DNA from 4 places in the Paraburkholderia sp. JHI2823 genome. Region 4 is predicted to be linked to each of the others. Evidence: predicted binding sites of a transcription regulator. Region 4 holds the regulator's gene; each other region holds the start of a gene.
The links. Region 4 encodes FNR, which switches genes on or off when oxygen is low (the NO sensors DNR and NnrR bind a similar motif). Its sites were predicted from a motif close to TTGATNNNNATCAA; they were not measured.
Positions count from the first base shown of each region.

Region 1: the regulator FNR is predicted to act here: its motif matches at 1,542-1,555, upstream of VSR34_RS31145 (universal stress protein).
Region 2: the regulator FNR is predicted to act here: its motif matches at 1,592-1,605, upstream of VSR34_RS30870 (universal stress protein).
Region 3: the regulator FNR is predicted to act here: its motif matches at 1,375-1,388, upstream of cyoA (ubiquinol oxidase subunit II).

Region 1 covers NZ_JAYMRY010000042.1:48,682-51,956, reverse strand. The annotation lists gene VSR34_RS31150 (universal stress protein) at 60-563, opposite strand; gene VSR34_RS31145 (universal stress protein) at 616-1,455, opposite strand; gene VSR34_RS31140 (Hsp20/alpha crystallin family protein) at 1,710-2,144, shown strand; gene VSR34_RS31135 (universal stress protein) at 2,317-3,150, shown strand; gene VSR34_RS31130 (universal stress protein) at 3,212-3,275, shown strand, end outside.
Region 2 covers NZ_JAYMRY010000041.1:60,390-63,664, forward strand. The annotation lists gene VSR34_RS30865 (CBS domain-containing protein) at 1-586, shown strand, start outside; gene VSR34_RS30870 (universal stress protein) at 690-1,511, opposite strand; gene VSR34_RS30875 (YadA-like family protein) at 1,776-1,949, shown strand; partial or broken gene tnpA (IS200/IS605 family transposase) at 1,977-2,356, opposite strand; gene VSR34_RS30885 (cupredoxin family copper-binding protein) at 2,501-2,812, opposite strand; gene VSR34_RS30890 (metallophosphoesterase) at 2,881-3,275, opposite strand, start outside.
Region 3 covers NZ_JAYMRY010000016.1:112,242-115,516, forward strand. The annotation lists gene VSR34_RS19020 (LysR family transcriptional regulator) at 1-11, shown strand, start outside; gene VSR34_RS19025 (IclR family transcriptional regulator) at 60-884, opposite strand; gene cyoA (ubiquinol oxidase subunit II) at 1,513-2,409, shown strand; gene cyoB (cytochrome o ubiquinol oxidase subunit I) at 2,415-3,275, shown strand, end outside.
Region 4 covers NZ_JAYMRY010000007.1:106,210-109,484, reverse strand. The annotation lists gene VSR34_RS10760 (MFS transporter) at 1-154, opposite strand, end outside; gene VSR34_RS10755 (hypothetical protein) at 345-1,079, opposite strand; gene fnr (fumarate/nitrate reduction transcriptional regulator Fnr) at 1,467-2,222, shown strand; gene VSR34_RS10745 (alkaline phosphatase family protein) at 2,286-3,275, opposite strand, start outside.

The DNA.
Region 1 (3,275 bases), on a different contig from region 4:
CGGCCTCAGGCTCCCTGTTTTGGCGCACGCAAAAATCCATTTCCCGAGGGCACCTCAGTTCACGCCGAAACCCGTGCATGGTGTGGTGCGGTCCCCTCGTGCTCATCACCTGGCACCACGCGCGCCGGCACGAGCAGCACGGGACAGGTCGCACACCGCAGCACGCGCTCGGCGACGCTGCCGAGCACGAGGCGGCGCACGCCGCGGCGGCCGTGGGTGCCCATGACGATGAGATCGGCCGGCCATTCAGCGGCGACGCGCTGGATGCATTGCGCCACATCTTCCGCGGGGAGTTCGACTTCGACCGGGCGCGACGTGCCTTTCACGCCCTGCTGCGCCATCCGTGCTTGTGCATCGCCGAGAATGATGCGGCCTTCCTCGATATACGCGGCCCGCACGATCGAGGGATCGTAGCCGGGCACGTCGTACGCGATGACCGGCAGGTCGATCACATAGAGCGCCTGGAGTTCCGCGCCGTTATCGAGCGCGAGTCTGATCGCGGTGTCGAGGGCGTGTGAGGCAGTCTTGCTGCCATCGAGTGCGACCAGAATGCGCGAGTACATGGCAGGCCCTCCCTGGATCGGCCTGGAAATGAAGGTGATGGGCGACGGTCCGTCAATGAGACATGAGCACCGGCAGCGTCATCGTCGAAAGGATCGAGCGCGTGGCGCCGCCCAATACGAGCTCCTGAATGCGCGCATGACCGTAGGCGCCCATCACCAGCAGGTCGTAACCGCCATCGGCCGCATAACTGAGCAACGCATCGCCGATGGATTCGACTGCGTCGCGCTCGAACCGCGTGATGTGGACCGTCGTTGCGCCGTGGCGCGCAAGCATGGCCGCGAGGTCGGCGCACGACGCCTGCGACTCGGCCGGCGTAAAGGCCGTGGAAGCGGCCACGATGGTCACATGCGCCGCCCGCGCGATGAAAGGCATGGCGTCGTGAACCGCGCGAGCGGCCTCGCGGCTGCCGTTCCAGGCCACGAGCACGCGTTCGCCGATCGAATCGAATGTGCCTGTGTACGGCATCAGCAGCACAGGGCCGCCCGCGCCGAGGATGACGGTTTCCGGAAAGTGTTCGGCAATATAGGACTCCGGATCGTCCGGATCGGGTTGCCCGAGTACCACGAGATCGGCGGTCCGGCTGTGCAGCATGACCGTCGTGACAGGGTCTCCCTCGGAGGCAAGCCAGGCGCCATCGATCTGCACGCGCGTCAGTTCGGCACGAAAGAGCCGCTCGATCGCGCCACGCTGTTCGCGGCGCAGCTTGCGATGTGTGTCGTAATAGTCGGCAGTGCCGGACATCACATAGAAGTCGCGCGGCTGCGGCTCGAACGTCGCGAACAGTCCATCCAGATGCGCGCCGAACCGGCCTGCCAGCCTTAGCGCAAGCGACAGTCGCGCGTTTGCGCGCGCGCTCGTGTCCACATGCACGAGGAGGGTCTTGTAGCTCATCGTGATCTCCAGCGAACGGGGTGGTCGCACCGCCCCATCGGGCGGGGATTGGTGATTCGAGTCTAAGAACGCAGGGCGCGTCACGCTTGATTTGAGTCAAGCATCTCCTTGTGCATCGGCCTCGGCGAACGCGGATTTCGGAAAAAGGAGTCATTGAGCCAGATCAATCGGATAACGCCGTCCCTGCGTAGATTGAATACGGCGCGACTCATCGCAGGGTTCGTGCGCCACGAACGCCTAAAGGAGGCAATGCAATGAGCAATCTGACACGTTATGACCCGTTTTCCATGGAGCCCGTTTCGGACCTCTTCCAGGGGCTGTTCCGGCCGATGCGCGGCATGCTCGCCAACGAGGAGAGCGAACTCTCGGCGATGAAGCTCGACGTCACGGAGAACGACAAGGCCTATACGGTGAAGGCCGAACTTCCGGGAGTGGACAAGAAAGACATCGACGTGAAGATCGACGGCAATGTCGTTTCGATCCACGCGAAGGTCGATCGCAAGACAGAGCAGAAGGAAGGCGACCGCGTCATTCGCCGCGAACGTTACAGCGGCTCCTTTGCGCGCACGTTCTCGCTCGCCAGCGATATCGACGAGGGCGCCGCGATTGCGCAGTATCAGGATGGCGTGCTTTCGCTGACGCTGCCGAAGAAAGCCCCCGCCGAGCAGAAGCGTCTGCAGATCCAGTGAGCGCCTGAGGTCGTACGGAGGGGAAGGAGGACGCGTCGATCCGTGCGCGAGAGCACGGCGCGCGCCGCTACGGCGCTGGGGCATCGGCTCGGCGCCTTCTTTTTTGGGCGCTCGTGCAGGCCGGCGTTCGTGAGGCGCAACGCAAGGCGGTTGCATCAAGGGGGGCAAAAAAATGAAACGAGCGATTACGGCGGCCGCCAGGGTCCAGCACGTTGCGCCTTACTCCCGTCTCTTTGTCCTCTTTACCGGCATGGAGCGCGTTGCCGCGCTGCTCGATTGCGTGGCGGGCTGGGCCGAACGAGGCGCGCACGTGCGGCTCGCGGGGCTCGCTCCGGCCGCGCTCGAAGCGGACGCGGACAAGCGCGCCTCACAGCATTTCTTCAATCGGATCACGCTGGACGCCACGCTCGATGCCTCCCGCGAATTGCTCGCGTTGCGCGGAATCGAAGCGGACTGCAAATTCCTCGGTGCCGGGCCGGACAGCGCGGCGCGCACCGAGGCGCTCGCCCGCGCGGTACGCGACTGGAAGGCGGACTTGATCATCGGGGCGCCGGCGAATCCGGTCGCGCTCGCGGGCGAAACGGAGTGCCCGGTGCTTTTGCTGCCCACACCCGCCGCCCGCCACTGCCCGGCACCGCCACGGCGCGTCTTCGTGGCGAGCGATGGCAGCGCGGCGTCCGCTTGCGCCGTGCGGGAAGCGGCCAGGCTGGCTGCCCCGGGCACGGCGGTGCGGGTGGGGTATCTCGCGTGCGACCCGGCGGCCGCGCAGCATCCCGAGGACTTCGACGCTGCGATCCTCGAAGCCGGGCACGATGGCGAGACAACGGCGCACGCGATCGTTCAGGCTGCGCTGCAATGGGGCGCGGACCTGCTGGTGCTCGGCACGCGCGGTGGACACGAAGGGGGGCGGTGGCGCTATGGGAGTGTCGCGGCCGACGTCGCGCAGCGCACGGTGCTGCCGCTGCTCCTCGTGCCGCTCGCTTCGAAGACGTCGATGCTGACGTGATGGCCCGAACGAGGCCGCATGGCGCCACGGCGACCTTCGCTCGATTGCACGGGACACGCTCATGGAACTTCCGTCGAAACCCTTTCATCGCCTCATGGCCACCGCCGAGGGCGGACGCGGCCTGG
Region 2 (3,275 bases), on a different contig from region 4:
CCCGGTCGTCGACGACAGCGGCGCAGTTGTCGGCATTCTGAGCGAGGGCGATTTGCTGCATCGCGTGGAAACGGGCACGGGCAAGCCGCAGCGCAGCTGGCTGGGCGAATTCCTCCACTCGACTCGCAAGCTCGCAAGCGAGTACCTGAAAGAAAATGCCGTGAAGGTCAGGGATCTCATGACGAGCAATGTCATTTACGTCTCGCCGCAAGCGGAACTGAGCGAGATCGCCGACCTGCTGGAGCGCCACCATATCAAGCGCGTGCCGGTGCTGGACCAGGGCAAGCTCGTGGGCATCGTGAGCCGCGCGAATCTGATCCGCGCGCTGGCGAGCGCGGCGCAGCCCGATCCGGCGGCAGTCGCTTCCGACGAGGCCATTCAGCGCGAGGTGCTTCACGCACTGGACGGGCATCGCTGGGCGATGGCCACGGAGAACGTCGTCGTCAAGGAAGGGATCGTTCATCTCTGGGGCACGGTGAACTCGGAAGAGGAGCGCAAGGCGATATTGGTCGCGGCCGGGCGTGTAGCCGGCGTCAAGGGCGTCGAAGACCATCTCGGATACCCGGTGGTGTTCTCGCCGATGTAAGGGCGTGCGTCGTGCCCCGGCGGCTTCCGCTTGCGCCGGGGATCGTGCGCGCGCTTGGCCTCGCGCGATCTCATCCGACCGGCGCGACGCGCGCGCCGCTCACTCAGTGAGACATCAGAACCGGCAGTGTCATCGCGGAGAGTAGGGTTCGCGTCGCGCCGCCCAGGACCAGTTCCTGAAGCCGTGCGTGGCCATACGCGCCCATTACGAGCAGGTCGCACGCGCCATCGGCGGCCTGGTTCAGCAGCGCATCGCCTGCGGCTTGAGCGGCGCGGCTGTCTAGTTTGGCTATGTCGATCGACGCCGCGCCGTGGCGCGCGAGCATGGCGGCCAGCGCGTCGCACGATGCATGCGACTGTTCGTCCGTAGCGATGATCACATGCGCCGCTCGCGCGATGAACGGCAACGCGTCGTGAACCGCGCGGGCCGCTTCCCGGCTTCCATTCCAGGCGATGAGCACACGTTCGCCGAACGACTCGAACCTGCCCGCATAGGGCACCAGCAGCACCGGGCCGCCCGCTCCCAGGAGAATGCTCTCCGGGAATCCATCCGCAATCCAGGATTCCGGATCGTCCGGATTGGCCTGTCCGAGAATCGCGAGATCCGCTGTCCGGCAGCGCTGCATGATTGCCGAAACGGGATCGCCATGCGTGACAACCCATGCGCCGTCTACCTGAGCGCGAGATGCTTCTGCGCGGAATAACCGTTCGATCGCGCCGCGTTGTTCCAGGCGCAGCGTGCGATGCGTGTCGTAGTAGTCAGCCGTTCCGCCCATTACATGGAACTCGCGCGGGTTGGGTTCGAACCGCGCAAAGAGCCCTTCGAGATGGGCGCCGAACCGGCGAGCCAGCCCGAGCGCGAGCGAGAGTCGCGCATTGGCCGATGCGCTCGTATCCATGTGAACGACGATGGTCTTGTAGCTCATTGCGGTCTCCAGCGAAGCATTGCGGTGCGCATTGGGGCGCACCGCGTGTTCCGAGTCTAAAGATGATGGGTGTCCTGCGATTGACCTGAATCAGCCATATTTTCCGTGGATGCATACGGTATGCATGAACCCCGGCTTCTGCCTGCCTGTCAAGGTCGGGCGCGGAGGCGTTGACTGGACCTGAAACGGACAGCAGCGGACGCCGCATTAGCGCCCTGGAAGGACGTCTACGCCGTCCGCGCTATCCTTCCCCGCCCCCCTGAAGTGCTCAGGATTAGCCGCAAGTCTGGGTTTGCCGCGCAACTGAAAGGCTATGGCGCTGTCGGCGTTGGCGTGACCTACCGATCCGAGAGTGGCAGATGGCTGGTAAACGGCGCTTTGTCGGTTACCGGATCGGGTGGAACGGGAGTGCGGACACAGGTAGGCTACGAATTCTAGCGGCTGCCCTCGGTTCCGCCACGGGTCGAACTGGCGCACGATCTCGATGGGCGCACCACCGCAGCTACCGGCGAAGTAGGGCGGAGACCGTAGCGCGCCACCCCATAACCTGCGGCGCACGCTCGGGTTAATTCTTCTTTCGGATCATGCGGCCGGAGACGCCCTTTAGGCTATTGCCGACAGGGAAACCTTCGGCGGGTAGTTCACCAAGAGGTGGACGTGGTCATCCTCCCCGTCGAATTCCACGAGCTGCGCCTCGAAGTCCAGGCATACACCTGCGAAGACTTCGCGCAGTCGTCGATCACTTCCTTGGTGAAAACATCACGCCGGTATTTAGTCACAAAGACCAAATGAGCACGATCACGATACGATGCGCACGCGTCCTGGTATCGCGAGCGGCAGCGCACGGAGATCGCGCGTTTTCTGCCGCATAACCGGCAACTGGTCGCAACGTATGCTGCGCTGCTCGACGATCTCATGGCGAGGCCCGTGCGCTAATCGCTTCAGGCGCACAGCGGGGGCCATGCGCCGAATAGAAGTCGAGCCATCGACTACTGCACAGTGATGGTTGCCTTCATATAGGGATGAATTCCGCAGAACACTTTGTATACCCCCGGCTTGTCGAATTTGAACTGATAGGTATCGTTCTGGTCGAGCGCGGCGGAGCGGAATATGCCCGCATCGTTGACGACGGTGTGCGGTTCGCCATCCATGTTCTTCCAGGTCACCGTCGTGCCCGCCTTGACCGTCATGGCCATGGGCGAAAACATGAAATTCTTGATGACGACTTGATTGGGCTCTTCCGCGTGCGCAGGCAATCCACCGGCGAATGCGGCCGTGAGTAACACGATCGCGCGAAGCATGGCGAAGGTACGACGAAACAAGAGGGATAGCATGGCTCGGTTCCTTGTCGAGTGAGCGAGAGGCGACGTCAGGCGAGCGTCGTGTCGGACAGCGACATTGCGAGGGGATGGCGCGAGATCTTGATACTCGTTACGCCGAGCATCTTCGGCAGCTGGTCGCTTGCCACCTTGAGCGGCCCGGGTCCAGGGCCATTGCCCGCGGTCGGCTGCGGATAGGCGGTCGAGCGCGCCGTGTGGAATGTGACATTCCCTTCCACCTTGGAAACGATCTGATGAATATGTCCATTCAGGACCGTGACCGAGCCGAACCGCTTCAGATAGCTCATTGCCTGGCCCGCATCACCGGTACCCCAACCCCATGGTTCGTAGATGGTCCACATTGGCATGTGCGTAAAGACAACGATCGGCGTGCTGGATGTTCGCCCCTTGAGATCGTTTTCCAGCCACGCGAGCTGATCCTCGC
Region 3 (3,275 bases), on a different contig from region 4:
CTGCCGCGTGAGCCTGCCGGGCGGCGCGCTCAGTTCCTTCTCAGGTGCTCGCCTTGCCCTCAGGTACGCCGGGCGACCATGTCGGAGACGCGCGTCGCGGCTTGCTGAAGCGGTTCGAGAAAGGTCTTCACCATCTGCTTCGCCGACGTGCGCTGCGCATTGCCGCTGATGTTCATCGCGGCGATCACGCGGCCCTGCCGGTTGCGGATGGGCGCCGAGATCGAGATGAGGCCGCCTTCCAGTTCCTGGTCGACGATGGCCCAGCCTTGCTGGCGCACCTGAGCGATGATCTTCTTGAGCTCGCCGATGTCGGTGACCGTGCGCGCGGTATGCGCATAGAGCGGCGAGGAGCCGAGCGTTTCGTCGAGCGCGGCTTCGTCCAGCGAGGCGAGCAGCACGCGCCCCATCGACGTGCAATACGCGGGCAGGCGGCTGCCGATCGAAAGGTTGATCGTCATGATCTTGTGCGTGGGCACGCGCAGCACATAAACGATCTCGGTGCGGTCGAGCACGGCTGCCGAGCAGCTTTCGTGCACTTCCTGCGACAGTTCCTCCATCACCGGCTCGGCGAGATTCCAGAACGGCATCGACGTGAGATAGGCGAAGCCGAGATCGAGAATGCGCGGGGTGAGGCGAAAGAGCCGTCCGTCGGCCTCGACGTAGCCAAGCGTCTGCAGCGTGAGCAGGATGCGGCGCGCGCCCGCGCGCGTGAGGCCCGTGGCGGCGGCGACGTCCGTGAGGGTCTGCTCGGGATGCTCGGCGTTGAACGCGCGGATCACCGAAAGCCCGCGCGCGAATGACTGCACGTAGGAGTCGCCCGGCTTTTCGGGAATCTCCTGCTTTTCGGCGGAACGGTCTGGCGAGGCACTGGAAGCAGAATTCATGGATTGGCGGTTCGATCTTGCGGCGGCGCTTGGAAGAGACTATCAAGATAGCGCATGCGATCGGTTTTCGCCAACAGTGGACAGGGAAGGGCGGTGCCGAGCTTCGGCGACGAGCGCGCACGAAAAGCCGCTCGAGCGCCGCGTCGGGATATGCGGCATATGCGCGCAGCAGAGGAATTAGCAGCCGGTTATTTGATTGCAGTCAATTATTTCCCGTTGAAAAAGATAATTGGCCAATGCCAGGAATTTCGGTAAAAGCGAGATAAAAAACCGGTGTTGGGATTCGAATGAATCTGGACACTTTGTGACGTTTTTCGAAGCAGACTGCGCTCGCTCTTCGCTCGCTTTCATCGCCTGCCCGCTCGCCGTCCGCCGAGCGGGAGTCCGGCCCGGCCCGTGGCGGCTGTTCAGGATGCCGAAAGCCGATAGAAAGATAATTGCGGCCTTCCGTCGCGCTTGCCTGGGCGAGCTTTAACCGGCTCGCCACTCCTTAACAAAGATCAAATTTCGCGCATTGTCCTTTCCGTAGAATCGCGCTGAATACGATACGGGAGCATTTTGCGTGGCGAGTTTGCGATGCAAATGTGTTGGGTGTTAGGCGTTTTGGTGGACAACGGAACAGGCAAACATGAAAGACAGAAGAGTCTTTAAAAGGTGGTTAATCCCCCTCGGCAGCGGGCTGCTCGTTTCTCTTGCAGGGTGCAGCGGCAATTTTGCCCTGCTGGACCCGAAGGGCAGCGTGGGCGTGGCCGAAAGATCGCTCATCGCCACGGCCACATGGGCCATGCTGCTGGTCGTGGTGCCCGTCATCATCCTGACGCTCCTGTTCGCGTGGCGTTACCGGGCCTCCAACCGCAACGCGACCTACGCGCCGAAGTGGGCCCATTCCACGGCGATCGAAGTGGTGGTGTGGGCCATTCCCTCCGCCATCATCCTTTTCCTTGCGGTCCTCACCTGGCGCACCTGTCACGAGCTCGACCCGTACAAGCCGCTGGAGTCGAGCGTGAAGCCCATCAACGTCGAGGTCGTCGCGCTCGACTGGAAGTGGCTGTTCGTCTACCCGGACCTTGGCATTGCCTCGGTGAACCAGCTGGCCGTGCCGGTCGGCACGCCGGTCAACTTCCGCATCACGTCGGACTCGGTGATGAACTCGTTCTTCATCCCGCAGCTTGGCAGCCAGGTGTACGCCATGGCGGGCATGCAAACGCGCCTGCACCTGATCGCCGACGAAGCGGGCGATTTCGACGGCCTCTCGTCGAACTACAGCGGCAAGGGCTTTTCCGATATGAAGTTCCGCACGCTCGCCATGAGCCAGCAGGATTTCGACTCGTGGGTGCAGAAGGTGAAGGCGTCGTCGATCCAGCTGTCGATGGACAAGTACGCAACGGTCGCGCAGCCGCAGGAGAAGGCGCCCGTGCAGTACTTCTCGACGGTCGACCCGAAGCTCTTCAACAACATCATCGCGAAGTACAACAACGGCCACGTCACGAACTTCAGTGACCCGTCGTGCGTGACCAAGGGGTAAGCAGCATGTTCGGAAAACTCACATTAGAGGCGATCCCGTTCGATCAGCCCATCATCATGGGCGCGGCGGCGTTCATGGCGCTGATCGTTCTCGGCGTGCTCGGTCTCGTTACCGTGACCGGCAAGTGGAAGTACATCTGGACCGAGTGGCTCACGAGCGTGGACCACAAGCGTATCGGCGTGATGTACATGATCGTGGCGGTGCTCATGCTCGTGCGCGGCTTCGCCGACGCGGTCATGATGCGGATCCAGCAGGCCATGGCGTTCGGTTCGCCCGGCTATCTGCCGCCGCATCACTTCGACCAGATCTTCACGGCGCACGGCGTCATCATGATCTTCTTCATGGCGATGGCGCTCATGGTCGGTTTCTTCAACCTCGTCGTGCCCCTGCAGATCGGCGCGCGCGACGTGGCGTTCCCGTTCCTGAACTCGCTCTCGTTCTGGATGACGGCGATCAGCGCGATCCTCATCAACGTGTCGCTCGTGGTCGGCGAGTTCGCGAAGGTGGGCTGGCTCGCGTATCCGCCGCTTTCCGAACTGCAGTTCAGTCCGGACGTGGGGGTCGACTATTACATCTGGGCGGTCCAGCTTTCCGGCGTCGGTACCTTGATCACGGGCGTGAACTTCTTCGTCACGATCATCAAGATGCGCGCGCCGGGCATGACGCTCATGAAGATGCCGGTGTTCACGTGGACGGCGCTGTGCTCGAACGTGCTGATCATGGCAACGTTCCCGATCCTCACCATCGCGGTGGCGCTGCTCGGCCTCGACCGCTATGTCGGCACGCACTTCTTCACGAACGAGCTGGGCGGCAACGCCATGCTGTACCTGAATCTGATCTGGGCGTGGGGCCACCCCGAGGTGTAC
Region 4 (3,275 bases):
GGAGCCACGTGACGCCCAACGCCGCGACGATGAGCACATGAAAGCGCCCCCACGGCAGGCGGTCGAGGCGCGCGGGCAGCGTGGTTTCGATGATGACGGGCTTATCGGACGTAGTGGTCGTATCGGGCCTATCGTGCGTATGGTGCGGATTCATCGGGCAGGGCTGGGTTCGGTCGGGATGGCTGTAGCATGGCCCGTTCCCGAATGGCCGCAGAAGAGCGAACCACGTAAGCAGGTGCGAAATACCGGCTCACGCCAAGTCCGAATTCTTATCTGCGGGATCTCCGAACTTGCCAATGCTTTGAAGGCGCGGCCGAATGTGTGCCCGGAACTCGCGCGCTCGATTAGAAACTGCGCCGAACGGTGACTGTCGCGCCAGTGCTGTGCGAATGAAGAATGGCGACTCGCGCAGTGGCGGAAAACACCCATTGGTCCATGGTGAGCGAGAGCCTGCGTTGAGGCTGCGCGCCGATGTTCAACGTGCTGTCGGGCACCTGAAGAATCGAAATTTGCGGCGCTGTGGAAGGGCCGATGTGCAGATAGCCGGAAGACGGCAGCGCGGCCTGCGGCTCACCATACCCGCTGCCGTGTGCGGACTTCGTGAACTCGTAATGGTATTTGTCGTGTGCGATTGGCGCGCTATAAAAATTCTCCAATTGCGCGTAAAACGGCTTTTCCTGATTCTGTTGATATTCCAGTTCGTAACGGTGCAGATACACCTGAGGTTCTGGCAGTGAAGGAACGACCTCCATGGGCATCGGCGCGATATTGGCGAGCGTCATGGTTTCGGGAGCGCTCATGAAGGTGCTCTGAGCGTAAGCGTAACCGCTCAGCATAAGAAAGGCTGCACCGACAATCTTTTCGTTCAGGCACGTCATGAGGAACCCTCCAATGACGAACTCGAAACATCGACCGCTGAATGTTTCGATCGAACAGACCGCCTTCGCTTCACCTGCATCCATGCATTCTAGTACCTGATTTGCTTCCTGCCAGCCGAATATGAGTGCGTGCGGCGCGATCGATGCGAAGTCCACCAGCTGACGGATGGTCTGCAGAATGCGAGGGGGTGCCAAATGCAACGTTCACGCCTTTCGTCGCTTAACATGACAGTCGAAATGACCGGTCAACGGATGTGGACGGCCGGCAACAGCGGAAGAAATTGCGGATGGAGCAGCGCCGGCGATACCGGCGAAGTCAACTCGTTCGGGAAAATCCGCAGTCGGACCGGACCGTGCCGAACAATGCGCCGAGTGACCTTCAGCGCGCGCGCGGGTCGTGCATCGGCGGTGTTGTTTTTGCGTCGCTTGCGTTTGCGCAAGCGGGCGAGATAGCCGGCGAAACCGTTACGTGACAAGGCGCAAGCGCTCGCGGTTCAGGTGCGCGGCATTTTGCCACCACATTGACGCACGCGCATGGTGTGACAATGCGTCGAAATCTTCAAAATAAGCTAACGAAGGAGTCGTCCGATGCTGTCACCCGTCGCAGGATCCGCTATCGTCGTGCGCCAAAGCAGTCGTGCTCCTCTCGGGGCTACGCAGCCCAGTGCGCGCTGCTCGGGGTGCTCAATGCGCCATCTTTGCATGCCGCAAGGCTTGCCGGCGGAAGAGCTTCCCAAGCTCGAGGCCCTGATCTGCGGCGCGCGCAAGGTGCGCCGCGGGGAAGCGCTCTACCGCTCGGGCGACCGCTTCGACAATCTCTACGCCGTGCGCTCCGGCTCGCTCAAGACGTTCATCGTCAACCGTGACGGCCGCGAGCAGATCACGGGACTGCGTCTCGCGGGCGATGCGCTGGGGCTCGACGGCATTGCCAACGACGTCCATGCGTTCAGCGCGGTCGCGCTCGAAGACAGTTCGATCTGCACGCTGCCCTACGCCGCGCTCAAGACGCTTTGCCGCGAAAGCGGCACGATGCAGGACCGGCTGCATCGGCTCATGGGCGACCAGTTCAATCAGGAAGCTTCGCAGATGATGGTGTTGGGCTCGCTCAGCGCCGAAGAGCGCGTGGCCGCGTTCCTGCTCGACGTCTCGTCGCGCAACTGGCAGCGCGGCTATTCGCAGGCGGAGTTCCGCCTGCGCATGTCGCGCGAAGACATGGGCAGCTATCTCGGCATCACGCTCGAAACGGTCAGCCGGATTCTGTCGCGCTTCCAGAAGCGCGGGTTGATCGATGCGCAGGGCAAGCTGATTCGCATCTGCGATATCGAAGGGCTGCAGACGGTCTGAGCGGGACCGGCGGCGCGACAGCCATCGAACGCCCGATGACTGCCGCTGCCGATTGCTAACGATTTACTTGTCGTCGTCGAGGCCAAGACCCGGCAGACGATGCGTGCCTTCGACCTGCACCGCGTGCAGCAGACGCGGATCGAGGTCGAGCGCGCTCAGGATCGTCGGCGCGACCTGGGTCGTGAACACGTAGTGGTCGTCGGTGCGGCCGGCGTGCTTGAGGCCCGGGAACGACACGACGAGACCCAGATGGCTGTCGTCGGGCGCGTTGCCGCCGTGCTCTTCATCCTTCTTCTTGCTCGACGTATAGATCACACCCGGGTTCGGCTGCACGACGATATCGGGCGTGCGGCCGTTCGAAGGATTGCCGAACCAGTCCGCGAGACGGTCGCCGGTGAGGATGTACGCTTGCGGGCCGTCCGCGCAGATGCCCGGCGCGTTGCAGCCCAGGTTGGCCTTCAGCGTCTTCACGACCGCATCTTTCTGGCTCTGGTCGCGCAGCCAGATCAGGCCGACGTCGTCGGTCTGCACCATGCCGGTGCCAGAAAGGCCCGTGCCGTCGTTCAGGCTGCCCGTCTTCGTATTGTTCTGACCGAAGTTGCCGTTCGGATCCAGATAATTGTTAGCCTCCAGCAGCGCCGTCAGCGTATCGCCGTTCTTCACCAGCTTCGTATGATCGGTCGGCGACTGGCCGTGCTTGGCCGTCACGATGATGAGCGTCGAGGCATAAAGATTGCGCTGCTTCAACTCCGTGACCACGCGCCCGAGCGAGTTGTCGAGGTACGTGATCGCCGCAGCGACCTGCGGGCCTGGCGTGAAGTCGGCGTCGAGGTACCCGCCTTGCTTCGCGACCGTCGCCTTCTGCGCGACGCTGAGCGTCTGGAAGTTCGTGCCGAACAACGTGGGCACGGGCGCGCTCGTCTTGCCCGTCGAATCGAGGCCGTCGATCTGGTTGATCAGCGCCTGCACGTGGAGGTTGTCGAAGACCTCGGTATGCGTGTAGACGTCCGTATAGTCCGAGTTGGTCTTCGGATCGATCGAGTTGATCTCGGT